2 linked regions of the Butyrivibrio fibrisolvens genome follow. The protein of the gene in region 1 interacts with the protein of each later gene in a pairwise test. Links are inferred from orthologs where the notes say so. Each region holds a gene or a part of one and is shown in the gene's direction. Other genes may lie near its edges. The genes, in order: nadE and dnaA.

What was found.
Region 2: the proteins of nadE (region 1) and dnaA interact in binary tests that used the Escherichia coli proteins (3 or more experiments, as listed by UniProt). The link is inferred for Butyrivibrio fibrisolvens from one-to-one orthologs.

What each region holds. Positions count from the first base shown.
Region 1 is NZ_CP065800.1:2,424,105-2,440,181, forward strand. Bases 6,699-9,666 are described here. They hold nadE (NAD(+) synthase), read left to right. Parts: upstream 6,699-7,772; coding sequence 7,773-8,561; downstream 8,562-9,666. Other genes in these bases: pncB (nicotinate phosphoribosyltransferase), read left to right, coding at 6,699-7,649; I7804_RS10050 (GTP-binding protein), read left to right, coding at 8,841-9,666. In the rest of the region: I7804_RS10010 (MBL fold metallo-hydrolase), read left to right, coding at 139-936; I7804_RS10015 (ACT domain-containing protein), read left to right, coding at 1,236-1,508; I7804_RS10020 (PFL family protein), read left to right, coding at 1,669-3,033; I7804_RS10025 (hypothetical protein), read left to right, coding at 3,567-4,418; I7804_RS10030 (NUDIX hydrolase), read left to right, coding at 4,758-5,525; I7804_RS10035 (cysteine hydrolase family protein), read left to right, coding at 5,796-6,371; more of pncB, read left to right, coding at 6,432-6,698; more of I7804_RS10050, read left to right, coding at 9,667-10,181; I7804_RS10055 (GTP-binding protein), read left to right, coding at 10,290-11,240; I7804_RS10060 (CapA family protein), read left to right, coding at 11,497-12,705; I7804_RS10065 (hypothetical protein), read left to right, coding at 12,939-13,196; I7804_RS10070 (LysR family transcriptional regulator), read left to right, coding at 13,745-14,629; rpsT (30S ribosomal protein S20), read right to left, coding at 14,815-15,078; lepA (translation elongation factor 4), read left to right, coding at 15,397-16,077. UniProt on the Escherichia coli protein: Catalyzes the ATP-dependent amidation of deamido-NAD to form NAD. Uses ammonia as a nitrogen source.
Region 2 is NZ_CP065800.1:775,751-791,777, reverse strand. Bases 1-2,918 are described here. They hold dnaA (chromosomal replication initiator protein DnaA), read left to right. Parts: upstream 1-722; coding sequence 723-2,114; downstream 2,115-2,918. Other genes in these bases: dnaN (DNA polymerase III subunit beta), read left to right, coding at 2,387-2,918; rpmH (50S ribosomal protein L34), read right to left, coding at 12-149. Also shown: more of dnaN, read left to right, coding at 2,919-3,505; I7804_RS03195 (RNA-binding S4 domain-containing protein), read left to right, coding at 3,707-3,922; DNA replication/repair protein RecF, read left to right, coding at 3,919-5,022; gyrB (DNA topoisomerase (ATP-hydrolyzing) subunit B), read left to right, coding at 5,059-7,008; gyrA (DNA gyrase subunit A), read left to right, coding at 7,117-9,816; I7804_RS03175 (GGDEF domain-containing protein), read right to left, coding at 9,896-11,257; trpD (anthranilate phosphoribosyltransferase), read left to right, coding at 12,232-13,260; indole-3-glycerol phosphate synthase TrpC, read left to right, coding at 13,423-14,325; I7804_RS03160 (phosphoribosylanthranilate isomerase), read left to right, coding at 14,453-15,133; trpB (tryptophan synthase subunit beta), read left to right, coding at 15,258-16,027. UniProt on the Escherichia coli protein: Plays an essential in the initiation and regulation of chromosomal replication. Binds in an ATP-dependent fashion to the origin of replication (oriC) to initiate formation of the DNA replication initiation complex once per cell cycle.

The sequences.
Region 1 (16,077 bases):
GCCTTAATAACTAATTTAGGGGCTGCCTCTTTTTTTTATTTGGTAAAGTTTGATGATGAATTCTTATGCAAGATGATGTATTCTGTTAGGAGGGTTAATCTGATAATAACAAAAATAGAAGATAGGGGAAGAGAAAGAATGAGATTTGTAAGCCTGTCATCCGGCAGTAGCGGGAACAGTACTTATATAGGTTCTGCTGGTACTCACATTCTGATTGATGCAGGATGTAGCAGGAAGAGGATCATAGATGGTCTTAACAGCCTTGATGTGGATCTTCCTGATATAAATGGTATATTCATAACTCACGAACATTCAGATCATATCGCAGCTCTTCGTCTTATCTTGAAGAAGTATGACATTCCGGTGTATGCAACACAGGGAACTATTCAGGGAATAAGAGAAGCCGACAAGAACGGCGAGATGTTAGATAAAGAGTTCCACGTAATAAGAAGCGACGAGCCCGTTATTCTGGGCGATATAACAATAAATCCAATGAGAATTTCACATGATGCAAGAGAACCTGTAGGATTCAGGATCGCATGCGAAGGAAGGAAATGTGCTGTAGCTACAGACCTTGGCTCCTACGATGACTATATAGTAGGATGTCTTCAGGACATGGATGCACTGCTGCTTGAAGCCAATCATGATGTGAGGATGCTTCAGACAGGACCTTATCCATATCAGCTCAAGATGAGAATCGCAGGAAATCAGGGCCATCTGTCCAATGATATGTCAGGAGAACTTTTATGCAAGCTACTTAATGATCATATGAAAGGTATAGTTCTTGGTCATCTTTCTGACAAGAATAATCTTCCGGAACTGGCATATGAGACAGTAAGACTTGCGATAGATATGGGAGACAATCCATATCATAGCAGCGATATACCGCTTTACGTTGCTAAGAGAAGTGAAGTCTCTCAGGTGATCGAGATCTGATACGATAGGAATTATACTTTGGCAAAACATTTGTAAAAGTATGACTTCTTAAATGTAAATTACAGAAACGCGCATTTACTGCGTGTTTCGTGATTCGATGAATCTGTTGGCAATAGAGCCTTCACCGAAGGTGAACTCAACCTGCTCTATTGCTGCATTTTTGAATCTTTGATTCAAAAATGTATAGTTCTGAATGATCTAAACAAGTTAAAAAACAGAGAATTCTGCGAGTAATAAAACGAGAGTATTGAAAACCTAAAACAGCATATTTATATATGTAATATAAAGGAGAAGCAGTCATGAAAAGAGCAATTATAACTGTAGTCGGCAAAGATACCGTGGGCATTATCGCCAGAGTATGTACTTATCTGGCTTCTGAGAAGGTCAACATTCTCGATATCTCACAGACGATCGTGTCGGGGTATTTTAATATGATGATGATCGTTGATGTAACAGGTCTTGATGCTGAGTTTGGAAAGATCGAAGAAGAACTTTCAAAGGTCGGAGATGAGATGGGCGTTGTGATCAAAATGCAGCGCGAAGATATATTTGATTCAATGCATAGGATATAAGGCACTTAGAAATACATCCATGTATTTCTAGGCAAGTGCTGATTACATCCTGTAATCTTGGTACTTAGAAGTGCATCCATGCACTTCTGGACAAGTACTGATTACTTCCTGTAATCAGGCACTTAGAAATACATCCCCCGCCATATGAGAAAGGACGCACATGATTAATATTAGAGAAGTTTCTGAAACTAATGACATGATAGAAAAAGAGAACCTTGATGTCCGCACTATCACCATGGGCATAAGCCTTCTCGATTGTATAGACTCTGATCTTGATAAGCTCTGCGAGAAGATCCATGACAAGATCTATAACAGCGCCAAGGATCTTGTTGCTACCGGTGAGCAGATTTCCAAGGAGTTTGGAATTCCGATCGTTAATAAGAGAATATCCATAACCCCTATAGCCATCGTGGGCGGAGCTGCCTGCAAGACTTCAGAGGATTTTGTAAAGATTGCTAAGACACTTGATAAGGTAGCACATGAAGTTGGAGTTAACTTTATCGGCGGATATTCTGCGCTTGTAAGCAAGGGTATGACCAAGGCTGATGAGCTTCTTATAAGATCTATCCCACAGGCTCTTTCACAGACTGAGCTTATCTGCAGTTCTGTTAATGTTGGTTCTACCAAGACAGGTATCAATATGGATGCTGTCCGCCTTATGGGAGAGATGGTCCTTGAGACAGCCAAAGCTTCTGAGCACATTGAAGTTAACGGTTGTGCCAAGCTTGTAGTATTCTGTAATGCTCCTGATGACAATCCATTCATGGCAGGCGCTTTCCACGGCGTAACAGAAGCTGATAGGATCATCAATGTCGGCGTATCAGGTCCCGGTGTTGTTAAGACAGCTCTTTCCAAGGTTCGCGGAGAGAATTTTGAAGTACTGTGTGAGACCATCAAGAAGACTGCATTCAAGGTTACAAGAGTAGGTCAGCTTGTAGCTAGAGAAGCTTCCAGGAGACTTGGAGTTCCATTTGGAATCGTAGATCTGTCTCTTGCACCGACTCCTGCTATTGGAGATTCTGTAGCGGATATCCTGTGCGAGATAGGCCTTGAGCACGCCGGTGCTCCCGGAACAACAGCAGCGCTTGCACTTCTTAACGATCAGGTCAAAAAAGGCGGCGTAATGGCATCTTCTTATGTAGGCGGTCTTTCAGGTGCTTTCATCCCTGTAAGTGAAGATCAGGGTATGATCGATGCTGTAGAAGCCGGTGCTCTTACTCTTGAGAAGCTTGAAGCCATGACCTGCGTATGCTCTGTAGGTCTTGATATGATCGCAATCCCCGGAGATACTAAGGCTACAACTATTGCAGGTATCATTGCGGATGAGATGGCTATCGGTATGATCAATCAGAAGACAACAGCTGTAAGACTTATCCCTTGCATTGGCAAGAAAGTTGGTGACAGCGTAGAATTTGGCGGACTTTTAGGACATGCTCCTATAATGCCCGTTAATCAGTTCGATTGCAGCGCATTTGTAAACAGAGGCGGTAGGATACCTGCACCTGTTCATTCATTCAAGAACTAATATAATAAAGACTATGAGTTAACCCGTCACTTATAGTAACGGCTTAAGAATATGCACTTTGCCAGTCATCAAATGCCAATAATCAAATGCCAGTAATTAAATGCCAGCCTTAGATAACTGGCATTAGATAATTGGCATAAGGCATTTTCTAAAGTCGTTTACTATAGCTGTGGCGGGTTGTTTTTAAGAATCTAGGTATATAACCATTATTTTTAAGGAAGAATGTATCACGTTCATAAGTGACATTCGGTAATAATATACAAAAGCACATTTAGTAAATTGTGCATATTTCAATATAAAAAGTAATATGATAATAATCATGATATCGTGGCCTCCCAAAAAGGAGTCACGATTTTTGCTTTAGAATTATTCCTAACTTTATTTGGTAAAAATCGGGAATATTTCTACAGAATTATCGTTGCATAGAGCTGTATTTTACTTTATATTGAATAAGATGCGTTAAAATGCGGATGGGGATCTGCACAGGCGTCAACTAAAGGAATTATAGACATTTTCAGGGAGGAGCTTTTTCCATGAATCTTACAGAATCATTTAAAGTTATTCGCAAAAATGACGCGGATAAAATGGCTGATTTTTTTGTTAAAAATAATAACGTTGCCAACCTTATCCTGCAGGAGATGAACTGCACAGAGACCAAGGAGAGCGTTGCACAAATGACAGGAAGTATCTTTGATCTCGTATCTGTTATGCAGAGCGTCAGATCTATGGAGTCCGGAACCTACATCCGTATGGTTGCCAAGTATATCCGTACTCATGGCAAGTACAACTTCCCTGCTTTATATAATCTTGGCATGATTCTTGATAATAATCTTAAGATGGCTTATGTTCGCGATAACTGGGATAAGCTTGCTGTTAAGAATCCAAGAGCTTTTGCAGCTATGGAGCGTGCTTATGAAGAACTTAAGAGAAGAGCCAAGGACTACTCTATGAGAGGCTTTTATTGCGAGCTTCAGTGCGACTTTGTTACAAGCTGGACCAATGGCAAGCCATCATACAGACACGAGAGAATCTGTGATTTCTATTCTCATAAATATGATGAAGAGAGAATGATCGATTCTAATCCTGAGCTTATTAAATGGGCTCTTCTTAAGCTATATGAGGGATATTTCATAACTTTCTCACTTCTTGCCTACAGCTATCAGACCAAGGCAAGTGAAGTGCTTACACTTGGATACCGCTATGGAATCATGTATGAGATGGTCAATAACTTTGGAGGCCATTCTATCACATGTCTTCTTCCTGATCTTGGACCGGAAGTTCATCAGATTGAAGGTGACAGATATCTTGCACTTTGCTGCCCTAAGGAAGCAAGAGAGGGAACTGTAAAGTGCATGGATGCTTTCCATCCGGTATTTGAGGGATGATCTGATTTTTCTTTTGTCCAAAGATATAAAGCCACGCGCTAAGAACGTATGATACCTACTTCGTTCGAGGCGGCGTGGCTTTTTTGCGCAGTTACTGCCTTTATGCTGAAGCCATGCATTTCTGGACATGCTTTAATTACGTCCTGTAATTTCGCATGGTTTATATTAGCTGGTTTTAGTTCAAAAAGTCATATTGACAATTTAAATAGTCAAAATGACTATATAATAAACAAGCAATACTCCTCTTTTTTGTACAATATTCACTCTTGCATCATATGGTCAAATAGACTATATTTAATATAGTCAAAGCGACCATATGAAATATCGAAGGAGGAACTGATGTACAAGCCGGAATCGATAGAAGAAGAGGAATTTTTAAAAAAGTATAACCCGGACAAATATAAGAAGCCGTCGATCACAACAGATATAGTAGTCTTCACAATGTCTGAGGACAAGAAGCTATGTATACTTCTGATAAAAAGAGGCACTTATCCATACAAAGATCACTGGGCGCTTCCGGGAGGCTTTATAAACATGGATGAGTCCATAGACCAGTCTGCAGCAAGTAAGCTTTATGAAGAGACCGGGGCAAACGGCTTTCCGATTGTACAGTTTGGATCTTTTGGAGATGTAGACAGGGATCCAAGGATGAGAGTAGTATCGATTTCTTATATGGCTTTCGTTCCCAATAAGAGCCTTGAAGTTGTTGCAGGAGACAAGGAAGCAGATGCAGATGTATTTGAAGTTAGGAAAGAGTGCGATGACAAAGGTACTGAGAAACTTTATCTTGTCAGAGATTATTTTTCCATATCAGAGGAACAACTTGCATTTGACCATGCTACAATAATAAAGACTGCGCTTGAAAGACTTGCAGGTAGGATTGAATATACACAGGATGCATTTTCACTGCTGCAGGATGATAAGTCTTTTACTATACACGAACTTAAGAGTATACATGAGGCAGTGCTGTTCAAGTCACTAGATACAGCCAATTTCAGGCGAGAGTTTATTAAGAAGTATGTGGATACAGGGATAGTCGTACCTACAGGCAAGACAAGTAATAAGTATTCTGCAAGGGCAGCGCAGCTGTACTGCAAAGTCAGATGACTCTGTAGTGTATTAAAAGGATTATAGAATAGTGTACTGGCTCATTTATATTTAATCAAATATGAACGAGTCAGCACACTAGAAGAATAAAGTTTGAAAGTGTTCCACTTTCAAACCCGAATTGGTGTCGCGAGCTCCACCAATGTCGAACCATTAGTCACTCGCTTTGCTCGTGACATGAGGTTAAAAATAAACAAATAGTATTTACTCAAGGCTTGAAAGCTTTGTGAGCGATATATACTAATGAGAAGTTTAAAGGAGGATGGAAATATGAGTAAGAATGGCGGAAAGAAGATTATAGTTATTGTAGACATGCAGAACGATTTCATTGATGGGGCACTTGGAAGTAAGGAAGCTCCCAAGATCGTAGATGGCTGTGTCAAGAAAGTCGCAAAAGCGTACGAGGACGGGGATGAGGTTATTTTTACAAGAGATACTCACTATGATGATACATATATGTCTTCGGAAGAGGGAGCTAACCTTCCGGTACCACACTGCATAGAGGATTCTTATGGATGGAATATCGCATCTGCTTTTGGCAACTACACATCCAATGCTATAAGGCTCAACAAGGAGACCTTCGGAAGTGTACAGCTGGGCCAGAGAATCGCTGAGATGTGCTCAAGGGACAAGACTATAGAGAGCGTAGAACTTTGCGGACTGTGCACAGATATATGCGTTATCAGCAATGCACTTTTGGTCAAGGCATTTAATCCCAATCTTCCTATATATGTAGATGCAGCCTGCAGTGCAGGTGTAACTCCTGAAAGTCATGATACAGCGATCAAAGCAATGGAAGCTTGTCAGATTCACATCCTTAACAAGGGACAGGAACCTTGGAGATAAGTAGTTATACATAACAAGACAAAACTATAATAATGGGTTACCAAAAAGGAGAAAAAAGGTATGTTAGAACAGATAATCACAAGTTTATTGGAAACAGATCTTTACAAATTCAGCATGGGACAGGCAATCTATCACCAGTTCCCAAGTTATACGACAACATGGACTTTTAAGTGCAGAAACAAGGATGTGCATTTTACAGATGAAATGGTAGAAGAGATCAAAAGGCAGCTTCGTTTGTACTGCGATCTTAGATTTAACGAGGATGAGCTTGAATATCTTAGAAGCATCAAGTGGATCCAGAATTCCTATGTAGACTTCCTTAGATTATGGCAGCCAAGATTCGAGGACTTTACCATCACGACTGATGCTGAGTGCGGTCTTGGCATCGAAACAAGCGGAACCTGGCTCAATACCTCAATGTATGAGATTCCTACACTTGCAATCGTCAATGAAGTATACTTCCGTATGCAGTATGACTATGATGATCTTCTTGAATCTTTCAAAGAAAGACTTGATAAGAAGTTTGAGGATGTTCGCTCAAATCGTTACAATCTTGGAACTTTCTCTGAATTCGGTCTTAGAAGAAGACTTTCAAGACAGGCTCAGGAGCTTGCTGTTGAGAAGTTCTCTCACCTTCATGATGGAAAAGATACACAGTGCAAGAGTAATTTTATAGGTACATCAAATGTATATCTTGCAATGAAGTTTGGTATCACACCTGTAGGAACAATGGCTCATGAGTGGATCATGTGCACAGGCCAGGGCAATCACAAGCACAATCCTGCATATTCTAACTGGTATGCACTTGATGCCTGGGTTAGGGAGTACGGAGTGCTCAATGGTATAGCTCTTACAGATACTATCACAACAGACTGCTTCCTTAGAGATTTCCAGCTTACATATGCAACACTTTTCAGTGGCGTAAGACACGATTCTGCAGATCCTATTGAATGGGGTGAGAAGATGATAGAGCATTATAAGGCTCTTGATATTGATCCTATGACCAAGACACTTCTTTTCTCAGACAGTCTTAATTTTGAAAAGGCTGCTGCTATTGCAGATCACTTTAAAGGCAAGGCCAAAGTTGCATTTGGAATAGGTACGTATATTGCTAATGATACCAATGTTCCGGCCCTTAACATCGTTATGAAGACAACATTCTGCAATGGTCAGGATGTAGCTAAGCTATCTGATGTAGACGGCAAGGGCATGTGCAAGAATCCTGAATATGTTGACTACTTAAAGCGTAGCATCAAGTGGCGTATGGATCATGAATGATCAATTTATACAATCATCGTTTTACGAAATCCGGAGCTAGTGCGGATTTCTGAAGGTACGTTTAATAAAACAAAAAAGAATTAACGCAAAAAGTCGATGAGTTACCGGCATGGAGGAATATCAATGAGTACAACTGTAACGAAAATAGAACCGGCAGAAGCAATTAATCATATCGTAAGCTGGATCAGAGACTACTTTGAACCATTCAAGGACAAGAAGGCTGTAATAGGCATATCCGGAGGAAAAGACTCTACTGTATGTGCAATGCTTCTTGTAAAAGCTCTTGGCAAGGACAGAGTAGTAGCTGTTAAGATGCCTAAAGGTCAGCAGCCTGATATTGATGATTCTGAGATGGTATGTAAGTGCCTTGGAATCACAAACTACACAGTTAATATAAAAGCAGCTGTTGACGGGATGATAGAAGGCCTCAAAGCTGCAGGTGTGGAGCCTACAAGGGATACTCTTACCAACATAGATCCAAGGGTTCGTATGACAACCTTATATGCAGTGGCTCAGAGCCTTCCAAGTGGCGGACTTGTTACCAATACCTGCAATCTTTCTGAGAATTATGTAGGATATTCTACCAAGTTCGGTGATCATGCCGGTGATTTTAGCATACTTCATGCTTTTGCAGTTAGAGAAGTCATAGAGATGGGACTTATCTTGTGCAAAGAATTCGGAGTGCCTGAGACTCTTATAAGGAAGGCTCCTTCTGACGGCCTGTGTGGTAAGACAGACGAGGATAATCTTGGATTCACCTACGCTGCGCTTGACAGCTATATCCTTGATGGAGAAGAGCCTGAAGGCGAGATCCTTGATAAGATCCAGCGTAAGTACAGAGCTAATCTTCATAAGCTTACAGAAATGCCGCATCCATATCCTGAAAGAGCTAAGGCTGCTGTATTTAAATAAAGGGTTCAAATTTTGTGAAAATATAACACACAAAGATCATCGTAATCATCCAATGATCTTTGTGTGTTTTTATTGCTTGTAGCGATAATTATGTACAATAAAATAAAGGCTTTGTTTAGATTTTTTTAAGCTTAAGCTTATTGACTATGGCTAACATGAGGAATAAAATTGGTGTTGTTGCAAAAGATTTGCAATTACAATGTGAACAACTTATTACTTAAATCTCCCAAGCGGGAAGAACCTAGTAAATTATAATTCAGAAAGAAGGTTGAATATATTATGACAAAGGTAGACATTATCTCTGGTTTCCTTGGAGCAGGTAAGACAACTCTTATCAAGAAGCTCCTTGCAGAAGCTCTTTCAGGCACTAAGACAGTTCTTATAGAGAATGAGTTTGGTGAAGTTGGCGTAGATGGCGGATTCCTTCAGCAGGCAGGAATCGAGATCCGCGAGATGAACGCAGGTTGTATCTGCTGCTCACTTGTTGGTGACTTCGATACTAACCTTACAGAGATCATGAATAAGTACTCACCGGAGCGCATCCTTATCGAGCCTTCAGGAGTTGGTAAGCTTTCTGATGTTGCTGAAGCTATTAAGAATGTTACTGAGAAGTTCCCTGATATGATGCTCAACAGCGCTGTAACAGTTGTAGATGTTACTAAAGCTAAGGTTTATATCAAGAATTTTGGTGAGTTCTTCACTAACCAGATTGAAAGCGCCGGCACTATCATCCTCACACGTACAGATAAGGCTGATGATGCCAAGATCGAAGAGGTTGTAGAGCTTATCCGTACTCTTAACAAGAAGGCTACTATCATCACAACTCCTCTTTCAGAGCTTGATGGCAAGGAGATTCTCGATACATTCGAAGGTAATCATGACCTGGAAAAAGAGCTCCTTGAAGAGATGATGAGACAGCATGATGACGACGATGATGAAGACGAGCACGAGCATCACCACCATCACCACGATGATGACGATGATGAAGACGAGCATGAGCATCACCACCATCACCATGATGACGACGATGATGAAGATGAGCATGAGCATCACCACCATCATCACGATGACGATGATGAAGACGAGCACGAGCATCACCACCATCACCACGATGACGATGATGAAGACGAGCATGAGCATCACCACCATCACCACGACGATGATGAAGACGAGCACGAACATCATCACCATCACCATGATGACGATGATGAAGATGAGCATGAACATCATCACCACCATCATCATGAAGCAGAGGCTGATGAAGAGGGCGTTGTGGTTCATCACACCGATGCTCACCACCATCACCACCATCATCACCACCACGGCGGACACGATGCTGACGAGGTATTCCAGAGCTGGGCTCTTGAAACTCCTGTTAAGTACTCAAAAGCCGACATCGAGACAATGCTTGATAAGCTCTCCGATGATGAGAAGTATGGCGTAGTACTTCGCTCTAAAGGCATGGTTGAAGATGCTGATGGCAAGTGGATCGAGTTTGATTATGTTCCTGATGAGACACAGATCCGTGAAGGTCATGCTGATGTAACAGGCAAGATCGTAGTCATCGGTTCTGGCCTTAAGGAAGATGCTCTTGAGAATCTTTTCCGCAGGAGAGGATAAGGAATGCCAGGCTTATAGAAACCTTAAGAAGATTTCTATTCTATGGAATGATTCAAATATTATTATAGCGAGGTAGTTCGCGTGTTTGGAATGAAAGGGAAAGTTAAAATGAAACCCGTTTATATAATCAATGGCTTTTTGGATAGCGGTAAGACAGATTTCTTCCGTTATACAATTGCACAGCCATATTTTCGCAGTAATGGTCTTACTCTTATCATCGTATGTGAAGAGGGTGAGAACGACTATGAGGAGAAACTCCTTAAGTCTACCAATTCTGTAAAAGTTGTAGTAGAAGATGAGTCGGATTTTACTGTTGCCAAGCTTCAGAGCTTTGAGAACAAGTATAATCCTGAGCGTGTTCTTATCGAGTTCAATGGAATGTGGGATCCCAGAGCTATCCATCTTCCCAAGAACTGGAATATTGAGCAGCAGATTACTATGGTCAACTGTTCTACATTTGAGATGTACTATACTAACATGAAGTCCATGCTCGTAGAGCAGATCAGAAAGAGCGATATGATCCTCTTTAACAGATGTGACGGCTTCAATGAAAAGCTCCCTGCATTTAAGAGAAATGTAAAAGCTGTTAATCAGCAGGCTGAAGTTATATTTGAGGACAGAAACGGCGAAGTTGATGTAACTCTTGATGAGGATCTTCCATTTGATCTTAAGGCAGATCCGATAGAACTTAATAACTACGGTTATGGGATGTTCTATCTTGATGCACTTGAACATGCAGATCGTTATAAAGGCAAGAAAGTCAGATTTAAAGCCCTTGTAGCTAAGCCCAAGGATCTTCCTAAGGGAAGATTCGTGCCAGGCCGTCTGTCTATGAACTGCTGTGCACAGGATATGCAGTTCCTTGGTTTTGCCTGTGATTATGACAAGACTGATGAGCTTAATGAGAAGGACTGGGTAGAAGTTACTGCAGAAGTTGGCAAAGAGTTTGTTAAGGAATACAACGGAGAAGGACCTGTACTTAAGGCTGTATCCGTAGTTCCTACAACAGAGCCGTCCAATCCTGTTGTAGACTTTACACAGCCGATATTATCTGATTGATCTTGTAATATAAAAATTAAAACCACCCATTTACATAAAAAGACTCCGCTCCCCTTGTTATCACAGCTCCAAGGGGATGGAGTCTTTTTTAGTGGAAAGATTGATAATAAAAACTTCAAATGCCATGCTGATGAATTTAATAACTGAAAGATAAATGAAGTAGTATGAAGGTCGGTATTCTTGTTATAATAATTAGTAATTAGTATTGTAGCGGGGGATACGATGAATTGAACTTGAGCCTTTATATAAAAGTAAAATGATAAGAAAGAATAAAATGATGAGAAAAAATGAAATGACAAGAAGAGCAGCATCTTGCGTACTTGCAGGTTTACTGCTGCTTACAGCTTGTGGGACTACACCTAAAGAATTATCTGCCATAAGTAGTGGTGCTTCTAAATCTGATATTGTGGATGTTACAAATAGTACAGATGATGCCAATAGTGCAAATGGCGAATTGCCTGAAGCTTTGGCTATGGCTGATGATAAGGCACAACAGCCTTTTAGCTATACCCTTTGCTTTGCAGGAGATATTAACTTCGATGATACCTGGTCCAATATGGTCTATTATCATAACCATGGCGACAACATCTATAACTGCATTGATGAAGACTTTATAAATGAGATGAACGCCGCAGATATCATGTGGATCAATAACGAGTTCACCTATTCATATGGTGGAACGCCCATGCCCGGTAAGGCATATACCTTTAGGGCAGATCCTGATAATGTTAGTATACTAAGTCAGCTGGGAGTAGATATAGTGGGTCTTGCCAATAATCATGTATATGACTATGGAGAAGAGGCTTTCCTTGATACGCTTGTAACACTTGATAATGCAGGTATCCCGTATGTGGGAGCAGGCCGCAATATAGACGAAGCATCAAGCCCTGTATATATGCAGCTTGGTGATCTGACGATAGCATATGTTGCTGCATCAAGAGCTGAGAAGAATAAGATGACTCCGGAAGCAACTGCAACTACGCCAGGGATCCTTCGCTGCTATGATCCGGAGAAGTTTATCGCTGAGATTCAGGAGGCTTCTGAGAATGCAGACTTTGTAATAGCGCTTCCTCACTGGGGGACGGAGTACTCTACAACTTTAGAGAAGGCTCAGACATCAACTGCCCGTGAATATATAGATGCAGGCGCAGATGTTATAATAGGCGCGCATTCTCACTGCCTTCAGGGTATGGAATACTATAACGGCGCGCTTGTAGCCTATTCTCTTGGCAATTACTGGTTCAATGAGAAGACCCTTGATACAATGCTCCTTGAAGTTGAGATATCCGGAACAGGCAGTACTATTGAGAGCGTGGAAGTGCAGATCATCCCCGGAACGCAGTCTGGATGGGTCACAACAGCTGCTGATACTCCTGAAGAAAAAGAACGTATCTATACCTATATGGAGTCGATATCCATAGATGTTGAGGTGGATGAGAATGGATATGTTCATCCATTGTCATAATACCGGAAATCGCTATTTGGGGACTTGTGGAGAAATAGTGTACTGGCTCATTTTTATTTGATCAAATGTGAACGAGTCAGCACACTAGACAAGCATCTAGTATGGTGATATATTATATGTAGTAATGAAAACTACATCAGAAAGTAATCGAAAACTTTCATGCAAATTAATTTTACAAAATGTATCGCCATAATATTGGTGTGATAATTCATAGTCGTAGGAGGGAGCAGAGTATGACAACAAACGAGCTGAAAGAGTTTTTTAAGGAACATCTTGTACCTAAGAAACTTTATAAGATTGGCGGAGAACACAAGAACCGCATCTGTATAGAACAGGTTTCTGACGGATGGGATGTGTTCTTTAAAGATAAGAAGCAGAAGATCGGCCTCATGCACTTTGGCGATGAGAATTCTGCCTGCAATGTTATGATGAACGAGATCCGTAAGCTTATGGAATCTGTCTACGGGATCACATGGGCTAGAACAGTTTGATATTCAATTGATTTCCGCATAATAAAAAGGTTGCCTTATATAACGAGAAGGCAACCTTTTTATTATGTGAGGACTATTAATTCCTTGAGGAGACCCAGAAGTCTGATTACTATGGGTGTTAGAGGGGGCTTTAGATTCATGCACCATTAGATAGCACTGCGATCCAGCTTATAAACTTCTTCAAGGAAACTTTCGATTTTTCTGAGTAATTTTTTCATGATCAAAATCCTCCTTTTTTATACATGGTAGTTACAACTTCAGTAGTTACAACTATTAAAACTTCTCTTTACGATTTTATGATAACATCAGCAGAAGCTATTGTATAATACATATATTAGTGGTATAGATATACTTATAAGGTATGGCTGGTACCTTGATGATGTATTATAGATTTATGATCAGATTACAAGAAAATGGGCTGATACACTACTAATAAAACCAAAGGTAAATCCATAGTTGTTGGGATTTTATGACAATGAAGAGATATTTGAGTTGATATTACCAAGTTAAGCGGTAATATATATGATATTCTGATCGAGGGAGAATATATGGAACTTAGGCATATCAGATATTTTCTAACAGTAGTAGAAGAGGGAAGCTTTACTAAAGCGGCAGAGAAGCTCAGTATAGCTCAGCCTCCTTTAAGCCGCCAGATACGTGATCTGGAAGAAGAGCTTAACACCAGACTTTTTGTCCGTAAGGCAAGGGGACTTACCCTTACAGAATCCGGAGAGAAGTTCCTTCAATATGCGCGCAGGATAAGGCAATTAGCTGACCAGTCTGTTGAGGATATCATCAACATGCGAGACGGCTTAACAGGAAGGCTCTACCTTGCTACTGTAGAAGGGCGTGCTCCTAGCCTTATAGCGGAATGGATATCTGCTTTTAAAGATAAGAACCCGCTTGTTGAGTACGAAGTTTGGAATGGTAACTCTGATGATGTTATAAAAAGGGTCCTATCAGGACTTAATGAAGTTGGTATTATAACGCTTCCTTATGATGAGGAAGGTCTTGATGGAAGACTTATATATGAAGAGCCCTGGGTTGCGATCATCCCAAAAGATCACCCTCTTGCAAAAGACAAGGGAGATACCATAGAACTTAGAAAACTTGCGCCTTATGATCTTATCATACCCTCAAGGCGGTCTCGAAGGAAAGAAATAGAGAACTGGTTCGCGCCTCTTGGATGTGAACCTAAGATAATCTGCAGGATGGCGCATATGCTAAATGCCTATGAACTTACAGCAAAAGGACTTGGAATAGCCATATACCCGGCATCCGCGGCAAGGTATGTGAATAAAGGAGTCGTGATAAAGAAGATAGTAGATCCGGATGTGACAGTTGGCTATGTCCTTGTCAAAAATGCCAATAGTGATCTGTCTATGGTCGCTAAACAGTTCTGGGATATGGTCATTGATTCCCAAGGAAAGTAGTTAAGCTAAGAGCGGCTATGAATAACATATTGGTAAGAATAAAGGTTAAAAATGTCAGAAAAGATCAAAATCTTTCTCGACAGCAACTTGCTGATAGATGTGGTATGTCAAACATTTAGAAGAAAAAAGACTCAATCATCAGAGGGGATGATTGAGTCTTTTGAAATTCAATATCTATAAAGCTATTAGTTCATCTTGTTAACAGCCTGAGCAAGACGAGAAACTTTACGAGAAGCTGTGTTCTTCTTGAATACGCCCTTAGACTCAGCCTTGTCGATAGCAGATGTAGCATTAACAAGAGCCTTAGCAGCCTCTTCCTTATTGCCAGCTTCGATAGCAGCTCTTACCTTCTTGATCTCTGTCTTAACAGCAGACTTAACAGCCTGATTACGCTCTGCACGCTTTGCGCTTGTGATAACTCTCTTCTTGGCGGATTTGATATTAGCCATAATTACCTCCGAATAATATAATTCAATTATTGTTTTATTTATAGAGATGAACATCCAGACCGGACACGGACAGCGAATGCTCACATACGGGATATAGTTTAGATTAATTTGAGCCTAATGTCAAGTAAATTGAGGATTTTGCATGGAAATTTTGCTATATCCATGATATATTATAACGTAGCTATTAGGATTTACAACTAAACTTTATAGATTTGGTGCGATTGATTGCCTTGTCAATCCTTTATTTAAGGCATATCGAATGCACCGCCTTAGTTGCAAACCTGCGATATTAATCTTATACATGAAGTGAGGAACTAAATGTCTGCAATAGATCAAAGCAAAATCAGAAATTTCTGTATAGTGGCACATATCGACCATGGTAAATCCACTCTTGCAGATCGTCTTATAGAAAGAACCGGAGTACTGACTCAAAGAGAGATGAGCGCCCAGGTACTTGATAATATGGATATCGAAAGAGAGCGTGGCATCACTATAAAGAGCCAGGCTGTTCGTATGGTATATAAGGCAAATGACGGAGAAGAGTACATCTTCAACATGATAGATACACCAGGTCATGTCGATTTTGGATATGAAGTAAGCAGATCACTTGCTGCCTGTGATGGTGCTGTACTGGTAGTAGATGCTACTCAGGGCGTAGAGGCTCAGACTCTTGCCAATGTGTATCTTGCACTTGATCATGATCTTGACGTATTCCCTGTTATCAACAAAATCGATCTTCCCAGTGCCCAGCCTCAGGAAGTTAAGGATGAGATAGAGGATATCATAGGTATAGAAGCTCAGGATGCGCCCCTTATCTCTGCTAAGAACGGCATAGGTATAGATGACGTCCTTGAAGCAGTAGTTCATAAGATCCCTGCTCCTTCAGGAGATCCTAAGGCTCCTCTTAAGTCTCTTATATTCGATTCTGTATATGATCCCTACAGAGGCGTTATCGTATTTGTAAGGATCAAGGATGGTACTTTGAAAAAAGGCATGAAA
Region 2 (16,027 bases), 1.6 Mb from region 1 along the record:
GTCAAGTATCCTTAAGCGGATAATCTCTTTCTACCTTTAAGTCTTCTGGCAGCCAGCACTTTTCTTCCACCTGGAGTACTCATTCTAGCTCTGAAACCATGTACTCTCTTGCGCTGAAGCTTATGCGGCTGAAATGTCATCTTTGCCATGTCTTATAACACCTCCTTTACCAAAATAATGCACGTCCAAGATCCGGTAATGATAAGGTCTTGGATCTGGAAATAAAATCTGTTTCCCTGACAGGAAAACAGATTCGATAGGTCTGTAATAATTCCTGTGTGGAAAAAATCGTTCTAATTATATATAAAATCATCTTTTTAGTCAAGTATGATTATACGCAAAAATGTCCGTATATTACGGATTTAAAAAATTTGAAAAAAGTTATCCACAAAATAATTATCAATATCTTGTATATAAATTAATTATCCACAGCTAAATATGGATTATGTGGATAACTTGTGTTTTATTTGTTTTTTATCATAAAAATCCACAAATTGTGGAAAAAATGTGGATAAAGTACTTTTTTCAGATGGTAAAAAGTGGTGATGAGTGATTTTATCCACCTTTTTATAGTTGATTTTGTTCTTAACACGGTCAGTGTATAACTTTATAATAAATTTTTTTATCAAAATTTAAAAAGTTATCCACAATCGTGCAAAATTGATGTTTAGGTTTTTTTACGATAAAATTAATTTATTCTACTATTATTAATGGGGGAATCTATGTTATCCGACGAAATCACATCTATCTTAAATGACAGCTGGGATCATATCAAAGATGCCGTTAGAGAAGAATCAGGTATAACAGACATATCTTATCATACCTGGATCGAGCCTTTATCTTTCTATGAATATAACGGCGGCGTTGTTTTTATTCTGATACCTTCTGATAATTCAATCGCCCACAATTACATAACTACGCATTATCAGAACTTCTTTAAGGTGGCTATCTCTGAGCTTATAGGAGAAGCTGTTGATGTTTCCTTCGTCCTTCAAAAGGATGTAAATATTAATAATGAAAAGACATCAACTCCTTCTGCGGAAAAAGAGTCTGTATCCGAGAGCCAGAGCTATGAGAATTCAAATCTTAATCCCAAATACAGATTTGATACTTTTGTAGTCGGATCTAATAACAAGTTCGCTCATTCAGCATCTCTTGCAGTTGCTGAATCTCCGGGAGAAAGCTACAATCCTCTTTTCCTATATGGAGGTCCCGGACTTGGTAAGACTCACCTTATGCATTCCATAGGTCATTTTATCATGGAGCATAATTCATCTGCCAAGGTTCTATATGTAACATCAGAGGCTTTTACCAACGAGGTTATCGAATCAATCCGTTCTGGTAAGCAGGAATCAATGTCCAAGCTTCGTGAGAAATACCGCACGGTTGATGTACTTATGGTAGATGATGTTCAGTTTATCATAGGTAAAGAATCTACGCAGGAGGAGTTCTTCCATACTTTTAATGAGCTCCATCAGGCCGGCAAACAGATAATCCTGTCATCTGACCGTCCCCCTAAGGAGATGGAGACTCTGGAAGAAAGGTTCAGATCCCGTTTTGAGATGGGCCTTATCGCTGATATCCAGGCACCTGACTACGAGACCAGAATGGCTATCCTTCGCAAGAATGCTGAGAATTTTGGCAATCATATAGATGATGAGATCCTTGAATATATAGCAACTAATATTAAGAGCAATATCAGAGAGCTTGAAGGTGCTTTTAATAAGATAATCGCATATTCGCGTCTTAATAATGTGGAGATCAATATTGATAATGTCAAAGAAGCTCTCAGAGATATCATATCTCCTGAAGAAAACAAGATCATAACTCCGCAGCTTATCGTCAATACTGTATGCGAGCAGTACGGCATAAGGATAGATGATGTGGTATCAAGAAAGCGTAACTCTGAGATAGTCCTTCCAAGACAGATCATCATGTATCTGTGCAGGGAGATGACTGATATCTCTTTGGAAGAGATCGGAAGGATCCTTGGCAAAAAAGACCATACTACAGTCATGTCAGGTATAAGCCGTATAAAAGGAAAGCTATCCACAGATGGGGATCTTGTTAAAAATGTGGATATAATCAAAAAGAAACTCGGACCCACATCATAAGATTAAAAAAATTATAGATTAATTGTGAAAAATATACGCTAAATTCACATTGATAAGTCTTATTATCAACAGTCTTTTCGTTGTAAAAAAGCAAGTAAAATTGTATAATAATAAAGGTTTTGCACTTATCAACATTCTATAATAATTAGAATATTATTTTATTCTTTTTCTTTTTATCTGCACCGGAATTCATTCCAAAAGATTTTTTAGGTGGATAAAATTAATACCTACACATATAAACTTTTTATAGACAGAAAGGAAGTATCGGAGCTATGAAATTTGTATGCTCGAAATCAAATCTTGTTAGTGGACTTCAGATTGTTTCCAAGGCAGTGCCTGCAAAGACAACAATGTCTATTCTACAGTGTATATTAATTGACACTACAGAAGGAGTTATAAAGTTCATAGCTAATGATATGGAGCTTGGAATAGAGACTATAGTAGATGGCAATATCCTCGACAGAGGTTATATCGCTATTGATGCCAAGATCTTTTTTGACATCATAAGAAAGCTCCCTGACAATGATGTAACTATCGAATCACAGAATACAGAAGGCAATATTAAAGTTACTATAAGCTGTGAGAAGGCAAAGTTCACTATCCTTGGAAGAAGTGGTGATGACTTCTCATATCTTCCTGCAATTGAGAGGATAGACGGAATCCAGATCTCACAGTATACACTTCGTAATATCATCCTTCAGACTATCTTTTCAATATCTGACAATGATACTAACAAGGTAATGGGTGGTGAGCTCTTCGAAGTAGACGGCAATATGCTCAAGATGGTATCTCTTGACGGACACAGAATCTCTATCAGAAGAGTTGAACTTGCAAGCAGCTATGGTTTTAAGAAAGTTATCGTACCTGGAAAAGCTCTTTCTGAAGTATCAAAGATCCTTACAGATTCTACAGAATCCATCGTAAGTATCTTCTTCACAGATAAGCATGTTCTGTTCGAGTTTGATAAGACTGTAGTTGTATCAAGACTTCTTGAGGGTGAATATTTCAATATCGATCAGATGCTCTCCTCTGATTATGAGACTAAGCTGACGATCAACAGAAGGGAATTCCTTGATTGTATAGATCGTGCTACTCTCCTTGTTAAGGAAGGTGATAAGAGACCTGTTATCATCTCAATTGAGGACGGATTCCTTGAGATGAAGATTAACTCTGCAGTAGGATCCATGGATGAAAAGGTTGATATCGAGAAGCAGGGTAAAGATCTTAAGATCGGTTTCAATCCAAAGTTCCTTATCGATGCTCTTCGTGCAATCGATGATGATAATGTGGATATATATCTGGTTAATCCTAAGGCTCCATGCTTTATCAAGGATGCAGATGCAAGCTACACATATCTGATCCTTCCGGTTAACTTTACAACGGTGGACTGACGTATATAGAAATACATCCATGTATTTCTATACATATACTGACTACATCCTGTAGTCGGTACATAGAAATGCATCCATGCATTTCTATACATGTACTGACTACATCCTGTAGTCGGTACATAGAAATACATCCATGTATTTCTGGACATATACTGACTACATCCTGAAGTCGGTATATAGAAATAAAAATAGAGGTTAGTAATGGATATAGTTAAGTTAAGAGAAACAGATGATTATATAAAGCTCGGACAGGCCCTTAAGAAGGCCGGTTATGAAGAATCAGGAGCTGATGCCAAGGAGGATATCCAGGCAGGTCTTGTAAAGGTCAACGGAGAAGTTGATACAAGACGCGGCAAGAAACTGGTTCCGGGAGATGTTGTTGAATACAGAGGCAGGAGTTTTAAGGTCGAAAGATGATTATTAAAAGGCTGGAGCTTTCAAACTTCAGAAACTACGAAGAACTTCATCTAGACTTTGATAAGGGTACCAATATCCTGTACGGCGACAACGCTCAGGGCAAGACCAATATACTCGAAGCAATATTCATGTCGGCAACGACCAAATCTCACAAGGGATCTAAAGACAGGGAAGTAATCAATTTCCAAAAAGATGAAGCTCATATCAGATCCATAATTGAAAGAGATCATGCAGAATACAGGCTTGATATGCATCTTAGAAAGAGTAAGTCCAAAGGCCTTGCAATAGATGGTCAGAAGCTTAAAAAGGCAGCTGATTATGTTGGAAAGCTGAATGCAGTTTTTTTCTCACCGGAGGATCTTGCAATAGTCAAGAACGGCCCTTCGGAGAGGCGCAGGTTTATAGATCTGGAGCTGTGTCAGCTTGATGAGACATATCTGTACAATCTTACGAGATTCAATAAGCTTCTGGTTCAGCGTAACAAGATGCTCAAAGATATGTATGATCATCCGGAATACAGACCACTTCTGGATGTGCAGGATGATCAGATGATCATGTACGGAACTCAGATAATAAAGGCAAGGCAGCAGTTCATAGAAGATCTGTGCAGCATAATAGAGCCCATACATGACAAGCTTACGGGAGGCCGTGAAAATCTTAAGATCTTCTATGAGCCCAATGTAGCTGCAGACGATTATGAAAGCAAGCTAAAGAAAGTCAAAGACAGAGATCTGTTCCTGAAGCAGACCAGTGTAGGACCGCAGAAGGACGATTTCTCTTTTATTGTTAAGGGAGCATCACAAAACGAAGCTATAGATATCAGGAAATTCGGGTCTCAAGGCCAGCAAAGGACCGCTTCTCTCTCACTAAAATTGTCAGAGATTGAGATCGTCAAAAAGGCTAAAAAGGAAAATCCTGTACTGCTCCTTGATGATGTGCTATCCGAACTCGATTCTAACAGGCAGAACTATCTGCTGGATACAATAGGTGATATACAGACCATAATCACCTGCACAGGTTATGACGAGTTCGTTAATCATAGATTTGAAATAAATAAGCTGTTTAAAGTAGTAAACGGAACTGTTACATCAGAGAACTGATTCCAAAATACAGCAGATAAAAAAAGAGGTTCATAAATGTCTAATAACGAAGAAGTACAGTACGGTGCGGATCAAATCCAGATTCTTGAAGGACTAGAAGCAGTTCGTAAAAGACCTGGTATGTACATTGGAACAACAGCCGCAAGAGGTCTTCATCATCTTGTATATGAGATTGTTGATAACTCAGTTGATGAGGCTCTGGCAGGTGCCTGCGACCATATTGAAGTTACAATAACACCCGGAAATACTATTATCGTAAAAGATAATGGACGTGGTATCCCTACAGGTATCAACCACAAGTCAGGACTTACAGGTGTTGAGGTAGTATTCACTATCCTGCATGCAGGTGGAAAGTTCGGTGGTGGAGGATACAAGGTATCAGGTGGTCTCCACGGCGTAGGCGCGTCAGTAGTAAATGCCCTTTCTGAATGGCTTGAAGTTAAAGTTAAACAGGGCGGCAAGATCTATATGCAGCGTTATGAAAGAGGTCATGTATGCTATCCACTTAAGGAGATAGGAACATGCGAACTTGAAGATACAGGAACATGTGTAGAGTTCAAGCCTGATGCAGAGATATTCAGAGAGACAACAGTATTTGATTACAATGTCCTAAGGCAGAGACTTCGTGAGATGGCTTTCCTTACAAGAGGACTTAAGATATCTCTTACAGATGAGAGAATCCCTGAAGATGCTGAGATCAAGGAGCCAAGAGTTGAGCACTTCCACTACGAAGGTGGTATAAGCGAGTTCGTAGCTTATCTTAATAAGTCCAAGACTCCACTGTATGATCAGATCATGTATTTTGAAGGCGACAAGAACGAAGTACATGTAGAAGTATCTGTTCAGCACAATGATGCCTATAACGAAAGTATCTATACTTTTGTAAACAATATCAATACACCTGAAGGCGGTACACATCTTGAAGGCTTCAAGATAGCTACTACCAAGATCTTCAATGATTATGCCAAGGCACAGAAGCTTGTAAAAGAGACAGACGAGAACCTTACAGGTGAGGATATTCGTGAAGGTATGACAGCTATCATCTCTGTTAAGATAGGTGATCCTCAGTTCGAAGGTCAGACCAAGCAAAAGCTCGGTAACTCCGAAGCAAGAGGAGCTGTAGCTAGTATCGTATCAGAGCAGCTTACATACTTCCTGGAGCAGAATCCTCAGATAGCTAAGACTATCATAGAAAAGGCTGTTCTGGCACAGCGTGCAAGAGATGCTGCCAGAAAGGCAAGAGATCTTACAAGACGTAAGACAGCACTTGACGGACTTGGACTTCCCGGCAAACTTGCAGACTGTTCTGACAAGAATCCTGAGAACTGCGAGATCTTCATCGTTGAGGGTAACTCCGCCGGCGGATCTGCCAAGAATGCAAGAAGCCGTGCAACACAGGCTATCCTTCCTCTTAGAGGAAAGATCCTTAACGTAGAAAAAGCAAGTGTTGACCGTATCTATGGTAATGCCGAGATCAAGACCATGATCACAGCTTTCGGAACAGGTATCCATGAAGATTTTGATATATCCAAGCTTCGCTATGGCAAGATCATCATCATGACTGATGCCGATGTAGACGGTGCTCATATCGCTACACTGATGCTGACATTCCTTTACAGATTCATGCCTGAACTTATCAAGCAGGGCCATGTATATCTGGCTCAGCCGCCGCTTTATAAGCTTGAGAGGAACAAGAAGACCTGGTATGCCTACTCTGATGAAGAGCTTAACAATATCATAGCTCAGGTAGGACGTGACCAGAACAATAAGATCCAGCGTTATAAGGGACTTGGTGAGATGGATGCCGAGCAGCTCTGGGAGACAACTATGAATCCCGAGACCAGAACTCTCCTTCGTGTCAATATGGACGATGATGCAGAGTCAGAACTTGATGTAACATTTACTACTCTTATGGGTGATAAGGTTGAGCCTAGAAGAGAGTTCATAGAAGCAAACGCTAAGTTCGTACAGAACCTGGATATATAAGATATCTGTGAAAATGCATTTGAACCTATGAATCAGAAATCTTGAAGATAATATATAAATTCATGGAATAGATTTATTTTTTCATGAAAAAAGAAAAGGAAAAAAAGAATGGCTGACAATGAAAATCAGAACGGAATAAACGCCGGAAATGATCTTCCAGATGATGTCTTTGATCAGACAGAAGCGACCAATACGACAGATATAACGGAAGTAGATTTAAAGAAGACAATGGAGACATCCTATATAGACTATGCGATGTCTGTTATAGCATCAAGAGCACTTCCTGACGTAAGAGACGGACTTAAGCCTGTTCAAAGGCGTGTGCTCTACTCCATGGTCGAACTCAATAACGGACCTGACAAGCCGCACCGTAAGTGTGCCCGTATCGTCGGTGATACAATGGGTAAATTCCACCCTCATGGCGATACATCCATATACGGAGCGCTGGTATATCTGGCCCAGCCCTGGAACATGAGATACTGTCTCGTAGACGGACACGGTAACTTTGGTTCAGTCGATGGCGACGGACCGGCTGCCATGCGATACACAGAGGCAAGACTTACCAAGATCTCCATGGAGATGGTAGCTGATATTAACAAGGATACAGTAGACTTCGTTCCTAACTTTGATGAAACAGAGAAAGAGCCTGCTGTACTTCCCAGCAGAATACCTAATCTTCTTGTAAACGGAACAACAGGTATTGCTGTAGGTATGGCTACTAATATCCCGCCCCATAACCTTAGAGAAGTTGTAAGAGCTATAAATCTTATGATCGATAATAAGGTCAATGAAGGCAGAGAGACAGAGATAGATGAGCTGCTTCCTATCATCAAGGCACCTGACTATCCTACAGGCGGTATAATCCTTGGAACAAGAGGTGCTGAGGAAGCTTACAGAACAGGACGAGGCAAGGTAATCTGCAGAGCCGTAACAGACATAGAGCCTATGAACGGCGGCAAGAACAGGATCGTCGTAACAGAGCTTCCATACCTTGTAAATAAGGCTAAACTTATCGAGAGAATCGCAGAACTTGTCAAGAACAAGAAGATTGACGGTATCACTGCTCTTCGCGATGAGTCTGATAAGGACGGTATGCGCATAGTTATAGAGCTGCGTCATGATGTTAATGCACAGGTTATGCTCAACAAGCTCTATAAGCATACAGATCTCCAGGCATCTTTTGGTGTTATCATGCTGGCTCTTGTTAATAATGAGCCCAAAATCTTATCACTTGATAAGATGCTCAGATATTATATCCTCCATCAGGAAGATGTAGTAACAAGAAGAACCAAATATGATCTTGGTAAGGCAGAAGAAAGAGATCATATCTTACAGGGTCTGCTTATAGCACTTGATAATATCGATGAAGTAATAAGGATCATCAGAGGAAGTGAAACAGTTCAGATCGCCAAAGAGCAGTTAATGGCTCGTTTCGGACTCTCTGAAGCACAGTCTCAGGCTATCGTAGATATGAGACTTCGTACTCTCACAGGTTTGGAAAGAGACAAGCTTCAGGCTGAGCACGAAGAACTCCTTAAGAAGATCGCTGAACTTAAGGCTATTCTTGCTGATCACAATCTCCTTCTTGGTGTTATCAAAAAAGAGATCACAGAGATTGCTGATAAATACGGCGATGACAGAAAGACACAGATCGGACATGATGAGGCTGAATTCGAAGATGAAGACCTCATCCCGAATGTAAATACAGTAATCGCTCTTACATCTCTTGGTTATATCAAGAGAATGGCTATTGATAACTTCAAAGCTCAGAACAGAGGCGGTCACGGAATCAAGGGTATCAGTACTATTGACGGAGACTATGTAACAGATCTTCTCATGACTACAACACACAACAATGTGATGTTCTTCACATCAACAGGTCGTGTGTATACTATGAAGACCTATAAGATTCCGGAAGCATCCAGAACATCCAGAGGAACAGCTATTGTCAATCTCCTGCAGCTGGGACCTGATGAGAAGATAACAGCTATCATCCCTGTTGGAAGCTTCGAAGAAGAAGACAAGCACCTGTTCATGGTTACTAAGAAAGGAACAGTCAAGAAGACTCCTATCAAGGATTTTGCCAATATCCGTAAGAACGGACTTAGATGCATAAACCTTGAAGAGGATGATGAGCTTATCGAAGTTAAGACTACCAGAAACAGCTCAGATATCTTCCTTGTAACAAAGAACGGAATGTGTATACGCTTTAAAGAGACAGATGTTCGTGCCATGGGCCGTGATGCAATGGGTGTACGTGGTATGATGCTGGACGATGATGATGAGATCATCGGAATGCAGATAGATACTCAGGGTTCTTCTCTTCTTGTAGTATCAGAGAAAGGATACGGTAAGCGTACTAAGCTTGAAGAGTTCAAGACTCAGTACAGAGGCGGTAAAGGACTTAAGTGCTACAGGATCATAGAAAAGACAGGTCGTCTTGTAGGTGTCAAGGCTGTTAACGATGAGCATGAAGTCATGATGATCACTGATCAGGGTACTATCATCCAGCTTAGAATGAGCGATGTATCTATATATAGCCGTATCACATCTGGTGTAAGGCTTATAAAGCTTGATGATGGTGCAAGTGTTGTAAGTATCGCCAAGGTTCGTGAGAAGGTATCAGACGGAAACGTTGAGTATGAAAATATGGACGATGCCATGGAAGATACAGGCGAAGAAGATGTAGTATCATCTGAGGATGATTTTGATGAAGAAGATATGATCGAAGATGAGGATAATATCGAAGAGAAATCAGATGAGGAGTACGGCGACGAATCTGAAGATGATTCAGACGATAACTTCTAAATAGATCATAATACTAAAACAGAGAGATAACTGATAAGTTTATCTCTCTGTTTTTTAGATTCGGAAAGTTTATATGTGATTACATCATGTTCTTCATATTCTTAAGGTTTATATCAGTCTCTTTGAGCATGTCTTCAAATCGTATAGAGCTGCTATACTCGAACTGATTGATAACGAACATAAGATGGATACTGTAAGGCTTATCTTGCTCTGCCATGAGCCTTGCATTTTGCTGTTGCATAGAAGCTCTTAAGTACTCGAGCTTATCTTTTCTATTAGTTATAAGAAGTACAGCAAATTCATTGCCCCTAAGTCTTCCAACAAGGGCTTGTTCACCAAATACGTTATGAAGGACAACAGCTGTTCTTTTTATTGCAAGATTGCCTTCCTGCCTGCCGTAGAGTTCATTGATACTTCTTAGAGTATCAAGATCAACATAAGAGATGATTGCATAGGTTCCCTCTACATAATCCCTTCTCATATAATCGTAGGCGTGAGTGAAGAATCCGCGCCTATTGTACTCACCGGTCATATAGTCTTTTTCACCGAGGCGGTCGAGAATAGAATCGCCCCTTTCGACTTCTACCTGAAGGGATACTATCTCTTCTGCCATATTCTGGAAGATGATATCTTTAAAGGCGCTGTTAATGGCAGAGTGAATGATCTCGAACATAATGTTTTCGAAATTAGGAACCATGAAATTACTATTGATCTTAATAGCCATAACACCATTTTGATTCTCATGGAAATACAGTGTTCTGGCAATCCATCCGCCCGGGTTCAAGGCTTCTTCTGTGGACTCGTCAAGAAGGTTCATGGTATCGACAATAGTTCCACTTGGCAGATCGATATTCTTACCATCATGAAGAAGTCCTTTGACTAGGATCTTCTCTGGCATGATCCAAGGCTCTTTAATAGTATTGGGTATACCATCTCCATACACAAGAATAAATGCATCCTTGATACCTCCAAGCGAAAGAAGTTCCATAATATTAGAATAAACAGGAGTACTGTCCGGAAGTCTGCGAAGAAGCTTTTCAGCTATGATAGACAGCTGTTTCATAGACTCTGCTTCCGAGATCTCTATAGCAGGAACATTGTGATCATTTGAAGGAACAGGAAGTTCACCTGCCGTGACATAATTCTCTATATCAAGGATGGCCTGGTATCCTTGATTTCTATCGTGTTTCATCCAGGGATTGTTGATGGTCTTATTGCCATTAAACTCTGATAAAAGAAGAAATGGAATTTTTTGATCAATAAAGTTTCCAAGAAATACATCCTTGGCATAGTCAGTAATATTAGTTCCAATGCTATCTAAATCTATGAGTAGTCCGTCAAAGTTATCTTCGCTGACATAGTCAAAGATAACAGTCTGCTGATAATCATAATTGTTGTTTTTTTCTTTCTGCTCATCTGAAAGAAAACTTCCGCCGGGCATAATGGTAAGAAGGATTTCTTCTTTTTCTGCGGCGCGGATGGCACCTACGCAGAAGTCACAGATATCTTCTTTTTAAAATCAGATATTAATAGACCTATTCTAAGCATGGCTATACTCCCTTTCTAAGAGCAATGTAACCTGACTGCTGATTAAGAAAAAAGGAACGTGTGGGATGCGACAACGTCCAAGCGCTAAGTATAAGTTTCATATATTTATCGGTTTAATTGGAGTAATACATTATAAGAAACGGTATATTAGAACTATCGAGAAATCATATAAAAGTATAATACGGAATATATAAATCCGTAGTAAACCAGTGTAACAAAAGCATTATAAAATTAATGTACGGTGTAGCGAATTTAATGTTTTTGAATATTATTATATTTTTGATTGACTTTTATTATCGCTGCACTTATACTTTAATTCATTAAAGCAAAACAAATTCAAAACATGACGTAAGAGTCGAAAGGCGCTTTTTGACATCTTACTCATAATATGAGTCAAACCGTTGAACAGGACGAGTACGTATGGCTGTTATTATCAGAGAGCTGCCGGTTGGTGTGAGGCAGTAGTAACGAAATACCGAATGGACCTGTGAGGGCAGCCTGAAAGGGATACCGAGTAGGAGCTGACGGGAACCTGAACCGTTATCAGCCAGGCAGATATGTTGGTCTAGTTGCGATCATAGTGCGATTTAGTGATGTGCAACGAGGATACAAAGTATTTGAAAGAGTGGGTGCGCGGCCGGAAGGTCACGGATCAAAATGGGTGGTACCGCAGAAGCTGTGAATGTAAATTCAAAGCCTTTGTCCCAGTTAAAGTAACTGAGGCAGAGGCTTTTTTTAATAGATAAAAAGAGACGTTTGGGCATGATATAAGGATATTTATATAGATATCATGAAAAGATACATCTCATGCAGCTACTAAAGAAAACCGATGCTTCAAGGATTTTAGTCTAAAATGGAGGATCTAATATGATCAAAGAAGCAATCGCACAGGTAGTAGCAGGTAAGGATCTTGACGCACAGACAGCTAAAGAGGCAATGAGCGAGATGTTTGATGGAACAGCAACTCAGGCTCAGATTGCAGCTTTCATCACAGGGCTTCGTATGAAGGGTGAGACTGTAACTGAGATAACAGCATGTGCCAATGTTATGAGAGAAAAGGGTATCAGAGTTCAGCCAAGTACTGATGTAATGGAGATCGTAGGTACAGGCGGAGATCTTGTTGGAACTTTTAATATATCTACAACTTCTGCATTCGTTATCGCGGCAGCAGGCGTACCTGTAGCTAAGCACGGTAACAGATCTGTGTCTTCCAAGTCAGGTGCTGCCGATGTTCTTGAGCAACTTGGAGCTACAATTACTCTTGAGCCTGATCAGATGATGAAGGTTTTGGATGAAACAGGAATTTGTTTCCTCTTCGCTCAGAAGTACCACTCTTCTATGAAATATGCAGCGCCTGTTCGTAAGGAGCTTGGAATAAGGACTATCTTCAATATCCTCGGACCTCTTACCAATCCGGCAGCAGCCAAGATGCAGGTAATGGGCGTATATGACCAGAAACTCGTAGAACCCCTTGCCCAGGTTCTGTCCAATCTTGGAGTTACAAGAGGCGTCGTAGTGTGTGGAAGCGATGGCATCGATGAAGTTACTCTTACAGGTCCTACAACAGTATGTGAGATAAGAGAAGGTAACCTTCACACCTATGAGCTCTCACCTGAAGTCTTCGGCTTAAAGCTCTGCAAGCTTGAAGACCTGATCGGAGGAACTCCGCAGGAGAACGCCCAGATCACAAGAGATATCCTCTCAGGCAAGGAACAGGGACCAAAGAGAGATGATGTAATCTTAAATGCAGCTCTTGCTATCTACCTCGGAATAGACGGAATATCAATGGCAGAAGCAGTTGTTAAGGCAAAAGAAACTATCGATTCAGGCAAAGCGATAGAAACTCTTGACAGATTCGTAGCTGCAACCAACAAATATGCAGAACTTAGCGCCTGATACAGATTGAAAAATACTCGTAACCTTCCTACTTGGATGGTGCAGTATCACCAAAGGTATTGCACTGTTTAAGTAGGAAGGTCGAGTAATAATAAACTCAGGAAGAAATATGTAATTACAGAAGTAAATCTGTGATTAATAAATCAGGGAAAAGAGATATATATGATACTTGATGATCTCGTGGCAGCTACTAAAAAGCGCCTAATTACAGAAAAAAACGATATACCTTTCGATAAGATGAAAGAGATGGCTCTTAATATAAGGAGCATGGAACTAAATGAATCAAGAGCTGATAAAACAAGAGCGGATAAAACAAGAGCTGATAAAACAAACGAAACGGAATTAAAAGAATCAGAAGCACCAGAAGTAAAAGCATCAAAATCTGTAGCATCAGATTATAGATTCACTAAAGCTCTTGAAGGTCCTGGAATCCACTTTATCTGCGAAGTTAAGAAAGCATCTCCTTCAAAAGGGATAATCGCAGACAACTTCCCTTATATAGATATTGCAAGGGAGTATGAGAATATAGGTGCAGACTGCATCTCAGTACTAACAGAACCTGACTATTTCAAAGGTAATATAAATTATCTAAAAGATATACAGAATGCAGGGGTTACTACTCCCCTACTTAGAAAAGACTTCACCATAGATGAGTACATGATATATCAGGCCAAGGTATACGGGGCATCAGCGATACTCCTTATATGCGCAATCCTTGATGATAAGAAGCTAAAGGAGTATCACGAGCTTGCAACATCACTTGGACTGTCAGTACTAGTTGAAGCGCACGACAAAGAGGAAGTTAGAAGGGCTCTTAACATAGATGCAAGGATCATCGGTGTCAATAACAGGAACCTGAAAGACTTCACAGTAGATCTTGGTAACAGCATAAGGCTTAGAGAGCTGGTCCCTGCTGACAAGATATTCGTAGCAGAAAGCGGCATCAAGACAGAGGCTGATATGATCAAGCTAAGAGATGCAGAAGTAAATGCTGTACTTATAGGCGAGACTATGATGAGAGCTGATGATAAAAGAGGCATGATAAAAAGGCTTAAGGGTATCTAATATCCAGATAAGAAATTACTTAAACAACAAAGATTGTAGAACCAATAATACCTACATCATATTTTTGATACAAATAAAATGGTTTTATTGGATAAGAACAGCAAATAATTATAAAGAGGAAATGGAAATGGTAAAGTTAAAGATCTGCGGTCTTATGACTAAGGAAGACTGCGTAATAATGAACGGATTCAAACCGGATTACTGCGGACTTGTTTTTGCAAACACAAGGCATCATCTTACGGATCAGATGGCAGGGGATATAAGGAATACTCTTGATATCTCAATTCCAACAGTTGGAGTATTTGTAGATGATGATATAGATCATATCGTAGAACTTTATAACAGCGCCATAATCCAGATAATCCAGCTCCACGGGCATGAAGATGCTGCATATATCCAAGAACTAAGAGACAGGATTGACAAGTCCAAGCCTGATAAGAAAAGGCATTATGATGAGTTTGGACCTGGAGCTCCTATCATGAAAGCGATAAGAGTTAAGGACGGATCTGAATTCAAGGATGCTGACAGTCTTCCTGTAGATATGCTGCTACTTGATAATTTTCAGGAGAACCTCCCGGGAGGAACAGGTAAGAGCTTCGAACTCTCCATGATCCCCAAACTTAATAAGCCTTACTTCCTTGCAGGTGGACTATCAGCTGATAACATAACATCAGCTCTTGCACAGTCAAGGCCATATGCCGTTGATGTCTCCTCTTCCATCGAAACAGACGGCCATAAAGACTGGAAAAAGGTTGAGAAACTCATGAGAGTTATAGAGCCTTACAGGCCACAATCACAACTCGTGTGAGTAAAAGGATAAGAAAAGATAATAAGAATATTAATACTAATTCAAACTTTCCACTTGTAGATACTGCATCGTCCGAGTGGGAAGTTTGAATCACCAATTAAAATGATGAAAGGAACAAACATACATGGAAACTAAAGGCAGGTTCGGACAATTTGGCGGCCAGTACATTCCGGAGACTCTCATGAATGCAGTCAAGGAACTGGAAGATGCCTATAACAAATATAAAGACGACCCGGATTTTAACAAGGAGCTGAATGATCTTCTTAATAACTACGCAGGTCGTCCATCACTACTGTATGAAGCCAAGAAGATGACACAGGACCTTGGAGGAGCCAAGATATACCTTAAGCGAGAAGACCTAAACCACACAGGCGCCCACAAGATCAATAACGTACTGGGACAGTGCCTTCTTGCAAAGCGCATGGGCAAGACCAGAGTCATAGCAGAGACAGGCGCAGGTCAGCACGGCGTAGCAACCGCCACTGTTGCTGCTCTCATGGGTCTTGAATGTGAGATCTTCATGGGCAAGCTGGATACAGAGAGGCAGGCCCTTAACGTATACAGGATGAAGCTACTTGGAGCTAAGGTCAATGCTGTAGAGTCAGGAACAGGCACACTCAAGGACGCTGTCAATGCAGCCATGAAAGAATGGAGTACCAGAGTATCAGATACTCACTACGTACTTGGATCAGTAATGGGACCGTATCCGTTCCCTACCATCGTTCGTGATTTTCAGGCAGTTATCTCCAAAGAGATCAAAGCTCAGATGCTGGAAAAAGAGGGAAGACTCCCCGATGCAGTTCTTGCCTGCGTAGGAGGAGGATCCAATGCTATAGGAGCATTCTATGACTTTATAGATGATACAGAAGTTGAGCTTATAGGATGCGAGGCAGC